2 regions of the Lacrimispora brassicae genome follow, and region 2 is predicted to be linked to the other one. Evidence: predicted binding sites of a transcription regulator. Region 2 holds the regulator's gene; the other holds the start of a gene.
What was found. The regulator HrcA, encoded in region 2, represses chaperone genes, less so after heat shock. The targets are predictions, from matches to a motif close to TGTTAGCACTCNNNNNNNNNGAGTGCTAACA.
Positions count from the first base shown of each region.

Region 1 (10,893 bases), on a different contig from region 2:
GAATCACTGATCCTGACCAGATCTTCCTGAACCTTGGTGAAATAAGGGTCTAATGATTCAAAGAATATATCCGCCGCCTGTCTGGTCTTATTTTCCCTTGCCAGGCCAAACACCTTGTCCTTGTAAGGCAGGGCTTCATTCAAGGTTTTTTCAACGCTGCTCACCAGGGCCTGGTCCCCCCGGTAGTTTTCCTTTAAGAACTGCATTCTTTTCTGGAAATCCTCCAGATCTGCCTCCGCAGCATCCACATAACCTCCGGTAGTCTTTAAATCAAGGCTCATGGTGGCATACCCTACATTCTTTGCCGCAGACTGGATATCACGTCTCATCTCAAGAACCTGTACACTGACCTGGTGTCCATTATTAAAAAAATCCACAAATTTACCGTTGCTTTGTCTTAAGCTTACCACAGAAATGGTGGAAACTATTAAAAACAGCATCAGAATAGCTCCAAAAGCAAGTCCAATTCTTACACCAATCTTTAAACTCTTCACCTTTGTCCTCCATTCACTTTATCTATCATATTTTTATATACCAATGAATCAACGGAATATGCAGGCATATCCGCCTGATTCATAAATTTAAGGTTGAAAGAAGTTTTTCTTTCAACCTTAACCTTCGTATATTTTATCGGCAAGCACTTTTATTATATAAGCATTTTCATATAATTTGTCAAATATTTGCATATTTTTTCGTTTTTTCAAACTTTTTCGCAATTAATCCTCAGATAAAGGGATATTTAATTCCTCCGTGCCTTTTAATATGAACCTTCCGTCGTCAATGATCAATATCCGTTTTCCCGAAGCCGTGACAGCCTCTATCTTATCCAGCTCCGCATAAGGAATGGTTATATCCGTATGACAGCTAAAATAAGCCTTTGATGGATCCTCTTTCCTCAGCATGGATACTTCATTATCTCTTGCGATCACTTCTTTGCCGTTGGGGTTATAAACCGGGCTTTCCTCCGCCCAGCTATAACAGGTGTCGCCCACTGCAAAATGAGGTCCCATTTTTTCCACGATCAAAATGGGAAGCTTATCAATGATTCCGAATTTTCTGGCCATGGCGTAAGCCGTAGTATTGGTGCCTATGGCAAATTCCCCCATGGGAAGGGTGTCGTGGTTCTTTAAGATTACCTGTTTTACCAGCGCCTTTCCCTCATCCGGATCTTCAAAGTTGCTGCAGGAATAATCTTTTATCATGCCATTTTCAAAAGTCATGATAAGATCTTTAAACTGGAAATCCGTAATATACACGGAACTGACTGACAGAGTCCCTTCCGTTCCTGTAAGCCTTGGGGATGTGAACACCTCTCCAAGGGGAATGTTTACATCAGCCACACAGTTTTCAAACTTTGTTTCCTTATCCCTGTCTGCCAGCGGATAAAGAGCCACCTTAAGACGGGTCCTGTTGTTTCCTTTTCCAGTCACCTCCACATATTCCGCCTCATCCAGAACATCAATAACCGCCTGCTGGATCGCCTTATATTTTTCGTAATCCAGGGTGTTGATGGCAATGGTTTCTTCGAAGATCTTTTCAAAATCCTCTCCGATTTCAGGCACCGGGAAAGCAATGATGGTAAAGCTGGTCTCATCTCCAGGCACATACTGATTGAGGATTCTTGAGGTCTCATTGGACATTTCCGCTGAAAGCTTTTCCTGTCTGACATCCAGACGGTTGGCTTCCGGCTTATTTACCGGCTCAAAGCCTTCTTTTCCAAAGGTTTCAAGGACCGCAGGACCGGCAAAGGCTGCCGCCTGCTCTTTGTAGGTTTCATAAGCCACCTTTAAAACCGCTGCCTTCCGGTCCTTAAACGCTTTGTTTAAATAAAGGGCATCATCATAACGGTGGTCATAATTATACTGCCTGTTGGGAGATGTGCTGTAATAACCGGATTTCCGGCCGGCATTGGTGTTGACCATCCAGACGGCCGCACGGCAAAGGATCACTTTAAGGCCAAGCTTCTCAAAATTCTCCATGGCATACTTCACCATACGCTCAAAGCCCAGCTCATAGCGGATCTGCACTGCACTCTTTTTCTTTAAATCCCTTCCCATCACCTCAAAGCCTTTGCGGTACCCTTCTGTATAGGTATCCGCCATAAGGCGCACCGTTTCCTCAGGAAGGGAGTTTAAAAACTCTGCAGTTTTTAACTCTGAGTCGGAAATATACTCTCCAAAATAATACAAATACCGAAGATCCCCTAAATCATTCTCCCGGATGATATCCACGGCAAAAGAAAGGGTGGGATCAAGTCCTTCCCTGACACGGAAGGTAACTGTATGATCCGTATAATCGCTGACAAACCAGTAAATCACTTCTTTTATTGCGGAAACCTCAGGGATTCCCTCTTCAAACATATTGTAAATTTCAATCAGTGTTTCATTTAAAATGGTAAAATCAATAAGCCTCCACTCATGGACGAAAACAATGTCTCCCCGTATCTCCTTATACAAATACGAAAGAAGCTGGCCGTAACCTTCTCCCAGTTTTGATACTGCATACGCCGGGTTTGCATAGCTTTCTTCATAATGGCCGGGTAAAATATCCTGATAAAGCTTCTGGTTCCATTCTTTTAAGACCTCTGCAGAAGCGGTCTTCTGATCTCCGGCCTCAAGGAACCGGAGATACTCCTCCATCATGCCGATAAAGGATGCCGTCCTGGCAAAATAATCACGGTACGGTTCCTCCACGGTACGCTCTGATGCCATCTGCCTGATCCGTTCCATGGACAGCTCAAAACGTTCCATAATATTCTCATTTTCCTGCTGAAACATCACTCGATAATCCATAATTTTTACCCCTTTATTCCTATAATGATGAGAACTGCCCAAAGAATGATCAGGCTCAAACTGATCCCCATCCCAATCTTAGACAGTATGTATTTTTTTTCCCTTTCAAAAAAAGAAAGGACACCGTAAATCAGTGAAAAAACGGAAATCATCAGGCTGCAGAAGCAGACGGCCGCCACATTAAGCTGTGCCTGGCCTTCTGCCATTACAGAGCTGACAATTCCGATGATCCCGAGGGCCAATGCCCCAATCGCAAGTCCCAGAGAGAGAAAGCTTCGCTTTGCAAAGGACTTTCTAATGTAGGACACTCTTTTCTGCTTTTGCACGCCTTTTCCTCCTAACTCTTACTCTTATGTGCTGAACGATTTTATACAGGATGTACCCTAAGATACCTCCCAGTGTATTCAGTATCATGTCATCCACATCAAAGCTGCCAACCTTGAAAACAAGCTGGATGGTCTCGATGCTTAAGCTGAAGAGAAAGCTTAACAGCACCGTATTAAACCAGCGGCGGCTCCTGCGGCTGATGACAGGAAGAAAGAAACCGCAGGGCATAAAGCCCACAATATTGCCTACGATATTCAGCAGAAAGGACTCCATTCCAACCACATGGCGGTAAATGATAAAACGCCGTATTTCCTTAAATGGGGTCAGATTGTATGCATATTCCTCCTGAGCATGGCTGCCCCTGCCAAAATAATCGGAAAAAAATAAAAAGTATGCCAAAAAGATCAGGTAAAATATGAAGATTACCCAACCCATTTTCTGCCGTTTAGTCGTATTTTTAATCATAACAGCTCCATCTATACGCGGAAAAAGGGAGAGGCTGCATAAAGCCACACCCTTTTAGCAGCATCCTCTCCAATAATAACAGTTAAAATGTGATTTCAGATTTTCTCTTCAGCAGAAGCGCTCCGTTTATAATTGATACGGTTCCGGCTGCAAGTCCGATCACGGTCACTACAATCCCAACAGCAATGTTTAAGGCTCCAATATTTCTCATCGTCTTATAAACTCTTTCCATATCAAACTCTCCTCTCTTTATTCCTGCCCATGCATTTTGGGCATAAAGGTATCCCTGGAAGGGGTCTCTTTATTCCTGCCCATGTTCTTTGGGCATAAAGGCATCCCTGGAAGGGGTTTCCTTATTCCCGCCCATGCTCTTTGGGTATAAAGGTATCCCTGGAAGGGGCTATTTTACGCCATAGACTTGGTAATAAGCGTCAATTGCCCCTTTGATGGCATCATCGATCATAACCTTTCCATCGTACTCCCTGTTATGCAGATGTTCAATGACCTCTGCCATAGAAACAATGGCAGCCGCTTTAAACCCATACTTTTCCTGAATCTCATCCAAGGCTCCCTTGTCTCCTTTTCCCTTTTCCATACGGTTTAAGGAAACCATAAGTCCTAAGATCTCCACATTTCCCTGGCCCTTGATGATGGGGAAGGTCTCTTCAATGGATTTTCCCGAGGTGGTCACATCCTCAATGATCACAACCCGGTCTCCATCCTTAATGGGGCTTCCAAGAAGGATGCCTGCATCACCGCCGTGATCCTTCTCCTCTTTTCTGTTTGAGCAGTATTTGATTTCCTTTCCGTACAGCTCATGAAAGGCAATGGAAGTGGCAACGCTTAATGGGATCCCCTTATAAGCAGGTCCAAACAGGACATCAAAATCATCCCCAAAATTATCGTGGATGGCCTTTGCATAATATTCTCCCAGCTTTTTAAGCTGTGCCCCTGTCACATAGGAGCCTGCGTTCATAAAAAACGGAGATTTTCTTCCGCTTTTCAGTGTGAAGTCGCCAAATTTCAGGACATTGCTGTCCACCATAAATTCAATAAATTCCTGCTTATACTGTTCCATTTTTTTATCCTCTCTATTCAAAATCATGGGATTACCGTACAGCCCCTATCAGTTCCCTGATGTTTTCGATCTGATATTTCTTCATATAATCTTCTATGCCACTGACTACCTCTTCCGCTGCATAGGGATTCCGGAAATTGGCCGTTCCCACGGAAACAGCCGTAGCTCCTGCCAGAATGAATTCCACTGCATCCTCTGCATTCATAATTCCGCCCATGCCGATAATGGGAAGTTTTACCGCATTGGCCGCCTGATATACCATGCGCACCGCAATGGGCTTAATGGCCGGGCCTGATAAGCCTCCTGTTTTATTGGCCACCGCAAAGGTGCGGCGGTTAATGTCGATTTTCATACCGGTTAAGGTGTTAATAAGGGACAGCACATCTGCGCCTCCGGCTTCAGCCGCCTTTGCCATTACCCCAATGTCCGTTACGTTGGGACTCAGCTTCATAATAACCGGCTGCTTTGCATACTTTTTCACTTCCCTTGTTATGGCTTCCACTGCTTTTGGATCCTGCCCGAAGGCAATTCCTCCCTCTTTGACGTTGGGGCAGGAAATATTGATCTCCAGCATGTCCACCGGCTCATCTGCCAGCCTCTCCACAACTTGGATATAATCCTCTGTGGTCTTTCCGCAGACATTGACAATGATTTTCGTATCGTACTGCTTTAAAAACGGAATGTCTCTCTTAATGAAGACCTCCATTCCCGGATTCTGCAGGCCGATGGCATTGATCATGCCTCCGTAGGTTTCCGCGATTCTGGGCGTCGGGTTACCAGGCCATGGCACATTGGCCACACCCTTTGTAACCACAGCTCCCAAATGATTCAAATTGATCATCTCGCTGTATTCCTCACCGGAACCAAAGGTGCCGGAAGCAGTCATAACCGGATTCTTAAGCTCCACTCCGGCCAGATTCACTTTCGTATTCATCTAAAATTCTACCTCCTCAGCCTTAAATACCGGACCATCCTTGCAGATACGCTTGTTATTGACCATGGAATGTTCATCTACCTGGGAACTTTTACAGACACAGGCAAGGCAGGCCCCAATGCCGCAGGCCATCTTTTCCTCTAAAGAAAGATAACATTCCATTTCATTTTCAAAAGCATAAGCCTTAAGCGCCTTAAGCATGGGAGTAGGACCGCAGGCAAAGATCACATCCCCTTTTAAGCCATGCTCCCGGATGGCATCCAGGACATTTCCCTTTGTTCCGGCGCTTCCATCCTCAGTGGCAACATAGGTATCCCCATAGGGACAGAATTCTTCATTTAAAAACAAGGCATCCCGGTATCCAAGAATCACCTGCTTCTGACAAGGCAAATGCTTTGCCAGCTCCAGCATGGGAGGAATCCCGATTCCCCCGCCGATCAAAAAAGCTTTTTTCCCTTTTTCTCCGGCTTCCAGTGGAAATCCATTGCCCAAGGGCCCCAGGATCTCAATGGTGTCCCCTGCCTTGTAATGGGAAAACTCTTCCGTTCCCCCTCCAACGACCCGGTATACCAGCCTTAAAAGACCCTTTTCCTTATCAATCTCGCAAATGCTGATAGGGCGGGGCATAAGCTTTGATCCATCCTTTGTATATAAGTCAACAAACTGTCCCGGCGCTGCCTGGGCAGTAATTTCTTTTGTCTCGATCCACATACTGTATACATCATCGCCAAGCCATGTCTGGCTTGCAACCACTGCGTTTTCCTTAACTTTTGCCATTACCTCTCTCCTATAATACCCTGTTGATATCGGAAACCATGTCAATGACCGCCTGTCTGGAGGCTTCACCGAAATGCTCCCCGCCAAACCGGGCGTAGCTTTCAGATTTATAAGCTGCAATGATTCCTCTGGAGGAGTTTACAATGGCTCCTAAGCCATCCTCATTAAAGCAGGGCTTTAAATCCTCTGCCGTTCCCCCCTGGGCGCCGTATCCAGGCACCAGGAAATAGGTGTTGGGCATGAGCTTTCGGAGAATCCTGCTCATCTCCGGATAAGTAGCTCCCACAACAGCCCCTACATTGCTGTAAACGCCATCCATGGAGTCCGCTCCCCATTCAACCACTTTTTCTGCAACCAGCTCGTACAATGGTCTTCCGTCGATCAGCCTGTCCTGGAATTCCCCGCTGGAAGGATTGGAGGTTTTCACCAGAACGAAAAGGCCCTTGTCCTCTTCCCTGCACACATCCACAAAGGGCTTCACGCCATCGGTCCCCAAATAAGGATTGACCGTAAGGAAATCTGTACCGAAAGCAGAAAAGCTTTTGTTTCCAACCTTCACATGGCCGATGTGAGCCGCAGCATAAGCGGCTGAGGTGGAACCAATGTCTCCTCTCTTAGCATCTCCAATGACGAAAAGCCCCTTTTCCTGGCAATAGTTTACAGTCTTTGTATACGCTTTCAGGCCTTCGATGCCAAACTGCTCGTACATGGCGATCTGAGGCTTAACGGATGGGATCAGATCATATACATGATCAACGATTTCTTTATTGAACTGCCAGATAGCTTCCGCAGCGCCTTCTAAGGTTTCACCGAATTCTTCAAACGCCCTCTTTGTTACATGCTCCGGTATATAGTTTAACATCGGGTCCAAACCTACACAGATCGGTGCCTTTGTTTTCTGAATTTTGTCTATTAACTGCCTGATCATAGCTTCCTCCTTGGATCTCTTCGCCCTTGTTTTTCTCTATTCTTTCCAATTCTATCATAAGAAGGAACTGGCTTCAAGCCTTTTGCCAAACTGATCGTAAAAATCCTGCTCCCTGTCATAAGGCGTAAGATAGAACTGTTTTAAAACATACATGCTGACCTTATTTGCATATATCTGGTCCCCGTTTTCCTCAATCTTTCCTTCCAGCCGCTTCAGGAAGAAATGCCAGTCAGACACAAACTTCTCATACCTTTTTACATCAGGGGTATCGATCCATTTGCGCACCTTTACCTTAGCCCTGCTTTCCCGCCTGCACTCATGTACCTGGAGAAAATATTGAAACCCCTGTTCTCCATAGATCCGCCCTAAGGGAAACAGACGGCAGACACCGGGACGGAAGCTGTGGATCCCGCATCGTCCCTCATGATCCAGAAACCCGCACCTTTCCTCTTTTCCTCCCATTTTTAAATTGGGAAGTACGATCCCATCCACCACATTGAGCTCCAGATTATGATCCAGCAGCGCCTCCAGGGTACAGCGGAGATTTTCTGTCAGCCGGAAGCAGTCGAGGGGATCCAGGATGACGGACTGCCCCATCCCCTGGCAGCAGGCCGAACAGCCCGTGCAGTCACCGCAGTCCGCCTTTACCATATCGTTTAAACCATATAATTTTCCATCTGATATCTCTTTCCAATGGATTTCCCGTTTCATGAATGATTTCCTCATTTCCGCCCATGTTCTTTGGGCATAAAGGTATACCCGCAGGGTGTTTCCTCATTTCCGCCCATGCTCTTTGGGCATAAAGGTATACCCGCAGGGTGTTTCCTCATTTCCGCCCATGCTCTTTGGGCAGTGCCCACCCCGCTTTATCGGGTGTAAAGGTATACCCGCAGGGTGTTTTTTCAACTTTCTTTTTAACAAACATGGTTATTCTACCATCTCTTGTTCCCACATTCAATGGGGATTTCTCTCTTTTTTATTCGTTAACGCGGCATTGGTTAAAGGAATATGCAAGTGTATTCCTTCGGCTCATCACTTATAAGAAATTAGCACTCACCTCTTGACAGTGCTGATAACGTGTGTTATATTACATGTATAACAAACAAAAAGACACCGGAAATACCGGTGGCATATAAATAATTCAAAAAAGGAGGAACTTTTTATGTTATTAACCAGAAGAAACAACTTATTTGATGAATTTTTCAATGATCCATTTTTCACGGATGCCTATCACAACAGACAGGCTCTCATGAAGACAGACATTGAGGATGACGGAACCAGCTATGTCATTGAAATGGAGCTTCCGGGATATAAAAAGGAAGATGTACGGGCCGAATTAAAAGAAGGATATCTGACCATTTACGCGGACACTGTTTCCGAAAACGAAGTAAAGGACCAGAAAAATTATATCCGCCGGGAACGCTACAGCGGCTCTGTGAAAAGAAGCTTTTATGTAGGCTCCGGCTTAAGGCAGGAAGATATCAAGGCGGCCTTTGAAAACGGCATCTTAAAGCTGGTCGTACCAAAAGAAGCTCCAAAGCAGATTGAGGAAAACCACTACATCACCATTGAATAAAACACCTGTTGAACATGGACAAAAAGGGAAGGTCTCAAATAGAGGACCTTCCCTTTTTGTCTGTACCAGTAAAAGAAGTTGATCAGACTTTATACTCATTAAAAAATGCCGTAGTCACATAGGCACCGCTTTTATAAGACTTTTTCTCCATGGCTTTCTCTGCTTCCAGCTTCACATTCATCCACATTTCTTCCGCAGCAATGGTCAGATGAGAAAGCATGATCCCTGTGCCGATCTCCCGCATGGATGCAAGAGCAGACGACGGCAGAAATTCCCTGCAGGAAAAAACATAAATTCTGTCATGATATATGATAAAACGCCAGGGCTGGGTATTCATGGCCGACGGAGCAAGGCGGACAGCCCTTAAAATATTCTTCATGGATTCCCCGGCTTCTTCCTTAAACACGCACAATTCCTTTAAAGGAAGCCGCTTGGCCGTTGCAGGGTCACGGTAAAGCAGGGTCTTGGGATAGCCGAAGGCAACTACGATCACCTGCTTCATTCCTGACGGCCCAGGCTCCGGAACCTTGGTGTTTCCCAGATAACAGGTTCCAAGCCCCTTTCCTGTCATATACAAAAGAACATGTTCCATTACATATCCTGCATTTGCCAGATATCCTTCCTTTTCCTCGGAATAAAATACCAGGTAATAAGGAGCTTCCACCTTCCACAGCCCCTTGACAGGCAGATGGTCATCCAGATTTTCACTTATCTCCATTTTGATCTGAATATCCCCATGAAGCCTTGGTACATTTTCCCCGAAAAAAAGAATGTCCTTTATCAACTGGTCCGGCACCGGTTCCTTCTTAAATTTCCTGATGGATCTTCTTTTAAATATCATCTGATACAGATTCATACCTGCTCCCCTCTCCTCTATCCAACAATCAGACCTAAATAAGCCGGCTCATTTCCTCCAAAAGTCCGGCAAATACCTTCAACGCATCCTTTACCGGCTCTGCCGTCCCCATGTCAACGCCGCACAGCTTTAAAAGGTCTATGGGAGTCATGGAATTTCCGCCGCTTAAAAATTCATAATAGCCTTTGACCGCATTCTCATCTCCTTTGAGAATCCTGCTGCTGATGGCAATGGCTGCCGAAAAACCTGTAGCGTACTGGTATACGTAAAACGGTGTATAAAAATGGGGGATCCTGGACCATTCATAACCGATTTCCGGATCAACCACCATATCCGGGCCAAAATATTCCTGATTCAGCCGCTGGTATATCCTGCAAAGGACTTCCCCGGTAAGAACCTCGCCTTCCCCTGCCCGGCGGTGAGTCTCCGCTTCAAATTCTGCAAACATGGCCTGCCGGTAAAGAGTGCCCCGGAAACTGTCCATAAAATGATTTACAAGATAGGCTCGTTCCTTCTTATCTGACGTAATTTCCAATAAGTGCCGGATGAGCAGTGCTTCATTGCAGGTAGAAGCCACCTCTGCCACAAAGATCTTGTAGCCTGCATCAACATAAGTCTGGTTTTTATCGGAAAACCAACTGTGGAGGGCATGCCCCATCTCATGAGCCAGGGTGAAAACACTGTCCAATGTCCCGTTAAAGTTTAACAGCACATAGGGATGGATCCCGTAAACTCCCCAGGAATAAGCACCGCTGCGCTTTCCCTCATTCTCATATACATCGATCCACCGGTTATCAAACCCTTCTCTTAAAAGAGATAAATATTCTTCCCCCAAAGGTCTAAGGCCTTCCAGAACCATGGCCTTTGCTTCTTCAAAGGTGATTTTACGTTCTTCCCTTGAAACCAGGGGCACATAAAGGTCATACATATGAAGTTCTTCTACTCCAAGGGCCTTTTTTCTGATGGATATATATTCATGGAGAAAGGGAAGTTCCTCATGAACCGCCTTTATAAGATTGTCATACACGTCCTCCGGAATCTCATTTTCCCCAAGGGAATGGGCTCTGGCTGAAAGATAATTTCTTGCCTTGGCATAAAAGGCCGCCTGTTTTATATTGGAAGAAAAGGTGGCTGCCAGGGTATTGACAAACTGCCCGTAG
Region 1 covers NZ_BRYH01000006.1:231,254-242,146, reverse strand. The annotation lists gene ACYVD3_RS04245 (methyl-accepting chemotaxis protein) at 1-494, opposite strand, end outside; gene ACYVD3_RS04240 (aminopeptidase) at 717-2,792, opposite strand; gene ACYVD3_RS04235 (calcium:proton exchanger) at 2,798-3,118, opposite strand; gene ACYVD3_RS04230 (VanZ family protein) at 3,087-3,584, opposite strand; gene ACYVD3_RS04225 (hypothetical protein) at 3,667-3,816, opposite strand; gene pyrE (orotate phosphoribosyltransferase) at 3,985-4,662, opposite strand; gene ACYVD3_RS04215 (dihydroorotate dehydrogenase) at 4,694-5,596, opposite strand; gene ACYVD3_RS04210 (dihydroorotate dehydrogenase electron transfer subunit) at 5,597-6,373, opposite strand; gene pyrF (orotidine-5'-phosphate decarboxylase) at 6,384-7,301, opposite strand; gene ACYVD3_RS04200 (YkgJ family cysteine cluster protein) at 7,356-8,012, opposite strand; gene ACYVD3_RS04195 (Hsp20/alpha crystallin family protein) at 8,464-8,877, shown strand; gene ACYVD3_RS04190 (nitroreductase family protein) at 8,960-9,733, opposite strand; gene pepF (oligoendopeptidase F) at 9,768-10,893, opposite strand, start outside.
Region 1: a site for HrcA is predicted at 8,346-8,376, ahead of ACYVD3_RS04195 (Hsp20/alpha crystallin family protein). Genes of this name have one in related genera too.

Region 2 (10,893 bases):
AGTATGTGAAATACATTGAATTATATATAATACAAAAAGGATAAAAAATGAGTTTATAAGACTGCTGGGAATCAGTTTCTATACAGCAAACGTATAATATATTTTTCTTTTCCCACAGCAAAACTCCTTCCTTTATTAAATTACGAGAAAATTGGTCCTTTCCTGTCTTCCATTCCTCTCCATAGACGAACTTCAGTTAAACGTCCGGTAGCTTCCAATCCTCCGGTATTGCATGGATCCTCATTGTCCATAAGGCTGATATTCTTCGCTTTCATAATTATTATACATGAAAATCAAACAAAAGAAAAGGTACAGCAGAAAATTCCCGCCATACCTTTTAAAACCATAACATTAAATTCACTGGATCCATGCACCGTCAGCCCCCACCTTATATCCGTCAGGAGTAGTCGTATTGGTAAGCAGCCTTCCCAGATAGCCATCGGACTTTGTATTAAAGTAATAAGCCTTTCCGTCAATGATCTGCCAGCCAATCCTCATGGACCCCAAGGTCCCGTCATCCACTGGATTTAAGTAATACCGCAAACCGCCCTCATCCATATACCAGCCGGTGAGCATGTGGCCTTCCCAGTTAAACCGGTACCACCTGCCATCAATATACTTCCAGCTATTGGAAGGCCAGCTTCCGTCACTGTACTGAAACCACCAGCCGGAAGGGCTGTAGCGCCAGCCTCTGGGACTACTGTAACTGCCTGGCCCGTCGTCGTCATCGTCGTCATCCCAGAAGTCAAAGGATTCACTTCCCTCAACAGGCCCTTTGATTTTTGTGCCGGAGCCGTTCCAGCCCGGAAAATCCCGGACAGTCTGCCCATCAGCAGCCATGGCGGCCACAGGAAACAAAGCCGCCAGCCATATCACAGCAGCTCCTATTGCCAGTTTTTTTGTAAACCTTCCCATACCTTCCCCTCTTTCCAATCCATGTACCTTACGGGGTCTTATTTAAAGATCCCCTTCTTTTTATGTTTTTCGCCTTCCCCTGCGCCGTTCATGGCTTCGTCAAATTTACGAAGCGCGTCTTTTTGAGCCTCGTTCATCCGCTCCGGTACTGAAACCACCAGCGTAACGAAATGGTCACCCCGGATGGCCCGGTTTCGTAAGGAAGGAACTCCCTTTCCCTTTAAGCGCACCTTGGTATCGGTCTGGGTTCCCGCCTTCACCTCGTATTCCACGTCCCCATCCACAGTCTTGATCCGGATGGTTCCGCCTAAGGCAGCATTTACAAAAGAAATGGGGACCGTTGAGAAAATACTGGTATCCTGGCGTTTGAAAATCGGATGATTGGATACCACAGCCTCTACGAGCAAATCGCCTCTCTCTCCGCCATTGGTTCCCGGCTCTCCCGCACCTGCAAGGCGCACAGACTGTCCGTTGTCAATACCCCCGGGAATGGTGACTTTGAATTTCTTTCTCTTTGTAATATATCCGCTTCCGTAGCAATCCGGACATTTATCCTTAACGATCTTCCCGCTGCCTCCGCAATCCGGACAAGTCTGAACATTCTGTATCTGGCCGAAAAAGGATTGCTGGGTATACATGATCTTTCCTTTTCCATTACACTTTGAACATGTAATCGGTGAGGTCCCTGCTTTCGCACCGCTTCCGTGACAGGAAGAACACTCTTCCTTAAAGTTCATCTCAATCTCTTTTTCACAACCAAAAATCGCATCCTCAAAGGTGATGCGGATGCTGGTTCTGACATTGGCTCCCCTGGATGGCCCATTGTAACTTGCGCTGCTTCTTCGTCCTCCGCCAAAGATATCTCCGAAAATATCTCCGAAAATATCTCCCATGTCCGCTCCGTTGAAATCAAAGCCGCCAAAACCGCCTGCTCCCCCGCTTCCGTCAAAAGCAGCGGAACCGAACTGGTCATACTGACGTCTCTTATCAGGATCGCTAAGGACACTGTATGCCTCGGAAGCCTGCTTGAACTTCTCAGCAGCCGCAGTATCTCCGGGATTTGTGTCAGGATGGTATTTTTTTGCTAATGCCCTGTAAGCCTTCTTAATGGCTGCGTCATCCGCATCCTTTGGAATGCCCAGGGTTTCATAATAATCTTTTTTACTCTCTGCCATCTTAGGTCTACCTTTCATGTTTCAATCCGCATTCTGCATTCATATATGAGCACAGGATGACACAGCAACTACACTTAAAGACTCCGGAAAAAGTGCTGTATCGCTACAACACTTTTCCCAAAGTCCTGTCAACCGACCAGACTAGTTTACACCTCTTTGTAATCTCCGTCAACTACATCGCTGTCCTGATAGGCCGTGTTTTCTGCTCCCATGTCAGGGCCAGCTCCCTGTTCTCCTGCCTGAGACTGAGCCTGCTCATAAACCTTTGCAAACAGGGCCTGTGCGCTGTTCATCAGTCTTTCTCTGCCGGCCTTGATGTCTTCAATCTGGGCATCGGTCATCTCATCAATAGGAGCTCTGTTAATCGCTTCTTTTAATGCAGTTAAGTCTGCTTCCACAGTTGCCTTATCGTTTGCATCGATCTTGTCTCCTACTTCCTGCAGAGCCTTCTCTGTCTGGAATACCATGGAGTCCGCATCGTTTCTTGCGTCAATGCCTTCCTTGCGCTTCTTATCCTGAGCCTCATACTCGGCTGCTTCCTTCACTGCCTTATCAATATCAGAGTCAGACATGTTGGAACCTGATGTAATGGTAATATGCTGTTCTTTGCCTGTTCCAAGATCCTTAGCGGAAACATTTACGATACCGTTGGCGTCGATATCGAAAGTAACCTCAATCTGAGGAACTCCTCTTCTTGCCGGCGGAATTCCATCCAGGCGGAACTGGCCTAAGGTCTTGTTATCTCTTGCAAACTGTCTCTCACCCTGTACCACGTGGATATCAACCGCTGTCTGGTTGTCTGCCGCTGTGGAGAAGATCTGGCTCTTCTTTGTTGGGATGGTAGTATTTCTCTCGATCAGTCTGGTGGCTACTCCGCCCATGGTCTCAATGGATAAGGAAAGTGGAGTAACATCAAGAAGAAGGATATCGCCTGCACCTGCATCGCCTGCAAGCTTTCCGCCCTGGATGCTGGCACCGATGGCAACACATTCATCTGGGTTTAAGGACTTGGAAGGCTCTTTGCCTGTAATCTGTTTTACTTTCTCCTGAGCGGACAGCATACGGGTAGAACCGCCCACTAACAATACTTTTCCTAATTCTGCGGAAGTAATACCTGCATCCCTTAAGGCGTTCTGTACCGGAATTGCAGTTCGCTCAATGAGATCGGCTGTGAGTTCATCAAATTTTGCTCTGGTCAGGTTCATATCCAGATGCTTCGGACCTTCTGAAGTAGCGGTAATAAACGGCAGGTTGATGTTGGTGGTGGTAGAAGAGGATAATTCCTTCTTTGCCTTTTCAGCCGCCTCTCTTAATCTCTGCATAGCCATCTTGTCACCGGATAAATCAACGCCCTCTGCCTTCTTAAATTCATCCACCATCCACTGGGTGATGCGGTTATCAAAATCATCACCGCCCAGACGGGTATCGCCGTTTGTGGAAAGAACTTCGATGACGCCGTCGCCGATTTCAATGATGGAAACGTCGAAGGTACCGCCGCCTAAGTCATATACCATAATCTTCTGCTCTTTTTCATTGTCAAGTCCATAAGCCAGAGCTGCTGCCGTTGGCTCGTTGATGATACGTTTTACGTCAAGGCCTGCGATCTTACCTGCATCCTTGGTGGCCTGACGCTGAGCATCGTTAAAATATGCCGGTACCGTAATAACTGCTTCGGTTACCTTTTCTCCTAAATAAGCCTCTGCATCTGCCTTTAATTTCTGAAGTATCATGGCAGAAATTTCCTGAGGGCTGTAATTTTTTCCGTCAACGGTTACCTTGTAGTCTGTACCAATATGTCTTTTGATAGAAGAGATCGTGCGGTCGGCGTTCGTTACTGCCTGACGCTTTGCCGGCTCGCCTACAAGTCTCTCTCCGTTCTTAGTAAATGCAACAACGGAAGGTGTAGTTCTTACGCCCTCGCTGTTGGGAATTACAACCGGTTTGCCACCTTCCATAACGGCCACGCAGCTATTTGTCGTTCCTAAGTCAATACCAATGATCTTGCCCATAGTTTTTTCCTCCTATTAAATAAACCAAATGTAAATGATTACCAATTTCCTGCCCCTGCTTTCTGGCAGGGCCGCCCCTTTTTACCGGGCGTAAAGTAATACCCATAGGGTACTTCATGTTTCCTGATTTTATATAACTAATTAGCCACCTGCACCATGGAATGTCTTACCACAGTGTCACGGTAGGTATAACCCTTCTGAAGCTCCTGGGAAACCTCATTCTCGCCCAGTGACTCATCTTCAATGTGCATGACCGCATTATGGAAATTAGGGTCAAAGGTTTTACCCACTGCTTCAATGGGTTTCACCCCGGCCTCTTCCAGTGTTTTCATAAGCTGTTTGTATATCTTATCCATGCCGTCTGCAAACGGAGCTGTTCTCTCTTCATCGGAAATGGCTGCAAGGCCTCTTTCAAAATTGTCAACCACCGGAAGGATCCTTTCCACAATATCCTTTGCCCCGATTTCAAACATAGCTGTTTTTTCCTTCTCCGTTCTCTTGCGGTAATTATCAAATTCAGCCATGTTCCTTTGAAGGCGGTCCGTCAGTTCCTCTATTTTTTCATCCCTTGGGTCTTTTTTTTCCTTCTTTTTTCCGAAAAAACCCTTTTTCCCTGATTCTTCCGCAGAACCCGCCTCTGCCGTTTCTTCCTCTGAAACGTTTTCCTCATTACCGCCCGTCTTTTGGGACATACTGGTATACCCGCAGGGTGTTTCCTGGGTTCCGTCGTCTGCGCAGGCTTCTGCGCCTTCTATTTCTTTTTCAGTGAAAGCAGCATCTTCTGTATGAACAGCCTCATCTGCCAGCCTTTCATCTGTTTTCACATCTTCCATGCTCAATGCTCTACCCTTTACCTTTCATCTTTTTTCAAAATAGCATCCAACTGCGTCATAAGATTTCGCAATGTGCTGAGTACCTTTTGATAATCCATCCGTTTCGGACCTATGATTCCAATGGTACCCCTCAAGCCTTCGCCCAGCTCATAATTGGCGGTTACAATGCTGCAGTCCTTCATTGCTTTTACTGGAGCTTCAGCACCAATATATACCTGGATTCCGGATCCGCTCTCGGAACTGTTCATATCATCGATCAGTCCCTGCAAAAGGTCCTTTTGTTCCAGCGTGCCGATAAGCTTACTGGCACTTTCTCCATCGCTTAATTCCGGATACTTGAAAATGTTCGTGGCCCCGCTGGTATAAACCTGAAGGTCTTCATCATCGCCCCGGATGGCGGTGGCCACCTCAGTCAGCACCCGGTCCACCACATCACAGTGGGGTCCTGCCTGAATCTTCAGCCTGCTGATCACTTCAAGATTAATCTCTTCTATGGCCAGCCCGTTAAGGGCATTGTTAAGAAGAATGTTAAGATTTAAAAGTCCTTCATCATTTAATTCCGTGTGAATGGGAATCATGGTATTCTTAATGATATTGCCCTCCACCACGATCACCACAAGAAGCTTCTCTTCATCAACCTTGGAAAGCTGGATAAACTTTAGTTTGTTCTGGTGAAACTGGGGTGCGCTGATCATTGCCGCGTAATTGGTATTCTGCGCAAGAAGCTTTGCCATCTGCTTCAGCAAAAGCTCTACACGGTCCACCCGCTTTAACATCATATCTTTGATCTCAGTGACTTCATCTTCCTTTTCCTGCATGATCTGGTCCACATAAAAGCGGTATCCTCTGTCAGAAGGGATCCTTCCCGCAGAGGTGTGAGGCTGCATAATGTATCCCAGCTCCTCCAGATCAGACATCTCATTTCGGATAGTGGCAGAACTTAAGTTCAAATCCGTGTACTTTGATATGGTACGGGAACCAACCGGTTCTCCGGTTTCCAGATAAGTTTTAATGATGGCTTTTAGTATGGTTATTTTCCGCTCATCCAACTGATCCTTGTCGTTCAAACTGCCCCACTTCCTTTCTGAGTTTTTTGTTAGCACTCAACGTTTAGGAGTGCTAATACCTTCTTTTCATAATATATTCTTTTTTTCTACTTTTGTCAATACATTCCCATAAAATTTTTTGGTTAAGTTTTTATGACCTGTTTATACATTTTTTCTTATTTTTCTATTAATTATTACAAAGCTGTTGACATTTTTTTCTTGACATTTAACACTTTTGTAATATAATGGTAACTAAGACACCATAACAATGCGATTGCAAGGTAAGATTGAGAGGAAAATATCTTTCAATCTTGTGTTTGTAAACAGTGTGCCCGCTTCACCGGGCGTCAGCTGGATATGCAGGCATCTCACCTTGATTCATTTGGAGGTAAATTATGAATAGCTTTTCAGGGAAAAAAAGTATCACCGTATTCCTGACACTTCTTTATATCCTGCTGTTATCTACGACTACGCTGGCAGCCGAAACCACGGAAAAAGACCAAACGGTAAATCAAGTACAGTCCGAAAGCGCTGGAACAGATCACCAAACCACACAGACCGGCACCGAAAATCAGGGGGCAGCGGCCAATACGGAGACCCTCTCTGAAGAAGTCGGACCCGGCATCAAGAAAAAATCAGCAGAACCGGTAAAACCCGAGAAGCCCGCAACACCAGTTTATGAAAAAGGAGAATCCCTGGGGGTTTTCACTGCCACAGCATACTGCCCCGAAAGCTCCGGCAAACAGTGCCTGACCTATTCCGGCACCGTCCCCCAGCCTCAGCATACCATATCTGCGGATATCACCCTCCTTCCTCTTGGAACTAAGGTCATGATCGACGGTATCGTTTATACCGTTGAGGATATCGGAAGCAGTGTAAAAGGGAATAAAGTAGATATTTTCTTTGCAACCCGCAGAGAAGCCCTGGATTTTGGAAGACAGACAAAAGAATTATTTGCAGTCATTGAACGGTAAAAAACGTCCCCATGATGCCGCAAAGCAGTGAATTACCTCACTGTTTTGCGGCGTTTTTTTATCTTTACCTTGACAAAACTGGAAAAATGTGTAAAATGATTACTTGTACCTCATTTATTACGAAACTGTTACATATAATTATAAATATATTAAATTATATTACAGTTCGTAAAAAAGAAAGGAAGTATTTGTAATATGCAAAAAACAAGCAAAATTCACTGGTTCCTGGGAACCTTACTAATGATGGCATTTTTCCTGATAAGTACGTTTCACGCTTTTGCCGCCCAAACGGCGGGTATTATTGACAATGCGGATGAAAGCAGCGTCAGAGGCTGGGCTATTAACAGCGCTGATCCCGGCTCTGTGGCAGAAGTAAAGGTTGTCATTACCAACCAGGCTAACGGGCAGGTGGTGGCGGAGCTTACCGCCACTGCCAACAAATACCGGGAGGATCTGGTATCTCACGGAACCGGAAATTATGGCTTTGAAATACCGGTTTCATGGAATTCTTACGGTGACGGTACCTACCTGGTAGAGGCCTATGAAGCGGGCCAGAAGCTTTCAGGCTCCAGACTCTATCCTGTGGGCGATCTTGCCGCTGCAAATCTCCAGAACAACAGTTCCAACCTCCGCTCTCTTGGAGTATTCAGAACCACAGCCTACTGCCCCTGCCGCAAGTGCTCAGGAGGCTGGGGAGGCCGTACCAGCACAGGGACCATTGCTGCCGCTAACCATACCATTTCTGTTGATCCAAGAGTCATTCCCTATGGAAGCCGCATCATGATCGGAGGCGTCGTCTATACGGCGGAGGACTGCGGAGGCGGAGTCAAGGGAAACCACATTGATATTTTCTTCAACACCCATGGAGAAACCCGCTCCTATGGCTCCAGGAATGTGGAAGTATATCTCATTCAATAATGCAAAACCCCATCAAAAAGCCCGGTGAATTTTTATTTTTCACCGGGCCTTATATTATATCATTTAGAGCCAAGCGGCCCAGCCCCGTATTTTTCCGTCTTTACTGTAATCTCTTTTATCATACGCATCAATTCCAGCGCACTTCGGAACCCCACATATTCTTTTGATGTCAGCTTCCCCATCACTCTTCCCTGCATACTGGCGTTCTGGCGATGTTCGATTTTGACAATCAGAGTCTCTTTTGCCAGAATTGACCGGGAGCTTAGAGCCTTGCTATCCTGTAACTGAATTTTTACCTTTACCGGCATTTGACTTTTTCCCTTGGTTCTGTATGCATATTGTTCCAACATTTTTTTATTAAGAAACCTTGGTTCAGTGGATGACTGGGGAGTGCCGATCCAGTCGCATATTTCATCTAATTTAAAAATTAAATCTCCTGCACCGGAAAACCAGACAGGCCTGTCAATGTAGCTGTTAAGAATCTCACCATATAAATTTCCATCTTTTTTTCCGTGAAAACAAATCAGCATGGTACTGCCCCGGCCTGTTGCAGTTATGCCGCCACAGACGTTCTGCATTTCTTCGCTCTTTATCATAGGTTTTTGTCCCCTTTTCCTATCATCCCTTATCAGGCGTTCTTTACAGAAAGGAAAAGCGCAGAATCTGAACACTTTCCCTTTCTATTAAACCATTTACTCTGTTCTTACGGCAATCTCCCTTACCATGCGCATCAGTTCCAATGCACTCCGGAAATCAACATATTTTTTAGATGTCAGCCTTCCCATCACTCTCCCCTGAATGGTGGCACTCTGTCGATGTTCTATGTTAACCATCAAGGTTTCTTTTGCCCGAATTGCCTGGGAGCTCAGGGTTTTGCTGTCCTGAATCTGGACCTTTGCCTTTGCCTTTTCCGGTATTTTGTTTTTTTCTCTAATCCTGTATGCGTATTGTTCTGACATCTTTTTATTGAGGAACCTGGGATACATGGATGGTTGGGGAGTTCCCACCCAGTCGCATATTTCATCCAATTTCAGCATCAGATCCCCAATATCGGAAAACTGGACGGGCCCGTCAATATAGCAGTTAAGAATTTCACCATACAGGTCTTCCCCTCTTTTTCCGTGAAAACAAATAAGCATTGTACTGACGCGGTCTGTCACAGTCATGCTGCGGCAGACGTTCTGCATTTCATCGCTTTTTGTCATAAGTATCTTATCCTCGTTTCCTATAAGTGTTTATCCTGTATCCTTTTAAGAAAGGGAGAGTGTATGATCCTGACACTTTCCCCTTCTATAAAGAATGATTTTAATTTAAACTACGGAGTCTCCGGTGTCCATTTGCCGCTGTCTTCTACATAATATCCATCCGGTGTCACTTCATTCTGGTACATGGAACCCAATGAACGTTCTGATTGGTCTGCATAGTCCCATTTTCCGGCTGTCTGAGCTAATTGCCACGTCTGCCGGCTGTTCTCCGATGTCAGATAATACCATACACCGTCTATTTTCTGCCAGCCGGTAAGCATAGCACCATTAAACAGGTTTAAGTAGTACCATTTCCCGTCATTCTCATCAAAATGCCAGCCGGTCTTAAGACGGCCAAACCAGCCATCGTGAATGGTAGACAGGAAATACCATTTCCCTTCTTCATCCGCAAACCAGCCGCTGTCCATTGTCCCTTCCTTATCAAAATGATATGTATAAATCAACGTTGTTTCGTTATGGGAATATCGAATATTTGCCCACTGGCCTTTTAATTTCGTCCCAGTGCTTAAAACGAAAGACCAGTCATTGCTTGCCGGATCAAAATTATCCCAAGAGCCGTCCACATCGTTTGTATAGGTCTTATAACTACCAAAACGGTAAGCCCCCGGTCCCAGGCTGCTGCTTCCGGAACTGCTTCCGCCTACGGAGCTGCTGCCTCCTCCTGAACCGCTTCCACCGCCGGAGCCATTTCCGCCTCCTGAGCCATTTCCGCCTCCTGAGCCATTTCCGCCTCCTGAATCTTCTCCTCCTCCAGAACCATTCTCTCCTCCGGAACCGCTTCCATTTCTGATTCCGTCAACAATGTCCTTTAGTGTCTGATAAGCATCATCCAGCTGTTCAATCGTAGGTCGGGGCAGGGTATCGCGAACTTCCATCGCATCATGGATCGCATCAGTTAATATGTTTCTGTCTTCTTCACTTACCGTACCGTTGTTTTTCAAAGCATTGGCTGTATTGACTTCATCATTCAAACGGTTCTTTGCTGCCTGCCACAGGGAATCATCCTCCTGCTCATACACTGCATACAACTGGAGATCTTTGTTAACCGGAACCGTTACATCATACGAACCTGCAGCTCCTGCCTGTTTTCCCAATCCTGCAAATTCATATACAATACCGGTAACCGGATCCCTATAGTTTTCCAGGCATTCAAGAGCCATATATCCGTCCGCATCTTCAAGAGCACTTCCGGCTCTCACCTTAAGACTTGTCACTGCGCCTCTCTTCGTATCAATAACGGTAACCTTATATGCTTTGGAATAGGTTAATATAATCCTATCCCCTACATTCCCATCAAACAGGAATGTACCGGTAAAACCGCCATCCGGATCATTGAGATCAGGCTCCATGGGTATAATCTCCGTACATACCGGATCGTCATCCACATTTTCAACCTTCCACAACTGGTAATCCAGATGACCGAGTATGCTTGTATCCAGGGTTCCATAAACCTGTATATCAGGGGTGTGGTTCCCATCGGACGGCAGGGCTTTATTAACGCCATCTACCTTTCTTGATAATGATATATCTAACACCCAGGGGACCTTTAATGCCTCACTGTCCACTGCTGCAGCATCTCTCACTGCATTGGACTCCGTAGCAGTCGGCACGCTTCTTCGGTCAAATTTGACCGTATATTGCACATTATGCCCTGATGTCAGCAGATCCTGATCGGAAGAATTTTCAATCAGGTCCAGCTTTAATGCTTCCAATATATCCGTTTGCATATTAAGGGCAAATGCTCCATTTTTAGGAGAA
Region 2 covers NZ_BRYH01000023.1:270,357-281,249, forward strand. The annotation lists gene ACYVD3_RS11560 (glucan-binding protein) at 358-915, opposite strand; gene dnaJ (molecular chaperone DnaJ) at 954-2,090, opposite strand; gene dnaK (molecular chaperone DnaK) at 2,237-4,099, opposite strand; gene grpE (nucleotide exchange factor GrpE) at 4,237-4,932, opposite strand; gene hrcA (heat-inducible transcriptional repressor HrcA) at 4,950-5,999, opposite strand; gene ACYVD3_RS11585 (3D domain-containing protein) at 6,374-6,952, shown strand; gene ACYVD3_RS11590 (3D domain-containing protein) at 7,148-7,870, shown strand; gene ACYVD3_RS11595 (hypothetical protein) at 7,930-8,466, opposite strand; gene ACYVD3_RS11600 (hypothetical protein) at 8,563-9,075, opposite strand; gene ACYVD3_RS11605 (N-acetylmuramoyl-L-alanine amidase family protein) at 9,186-10,893, opposite strand, start outside.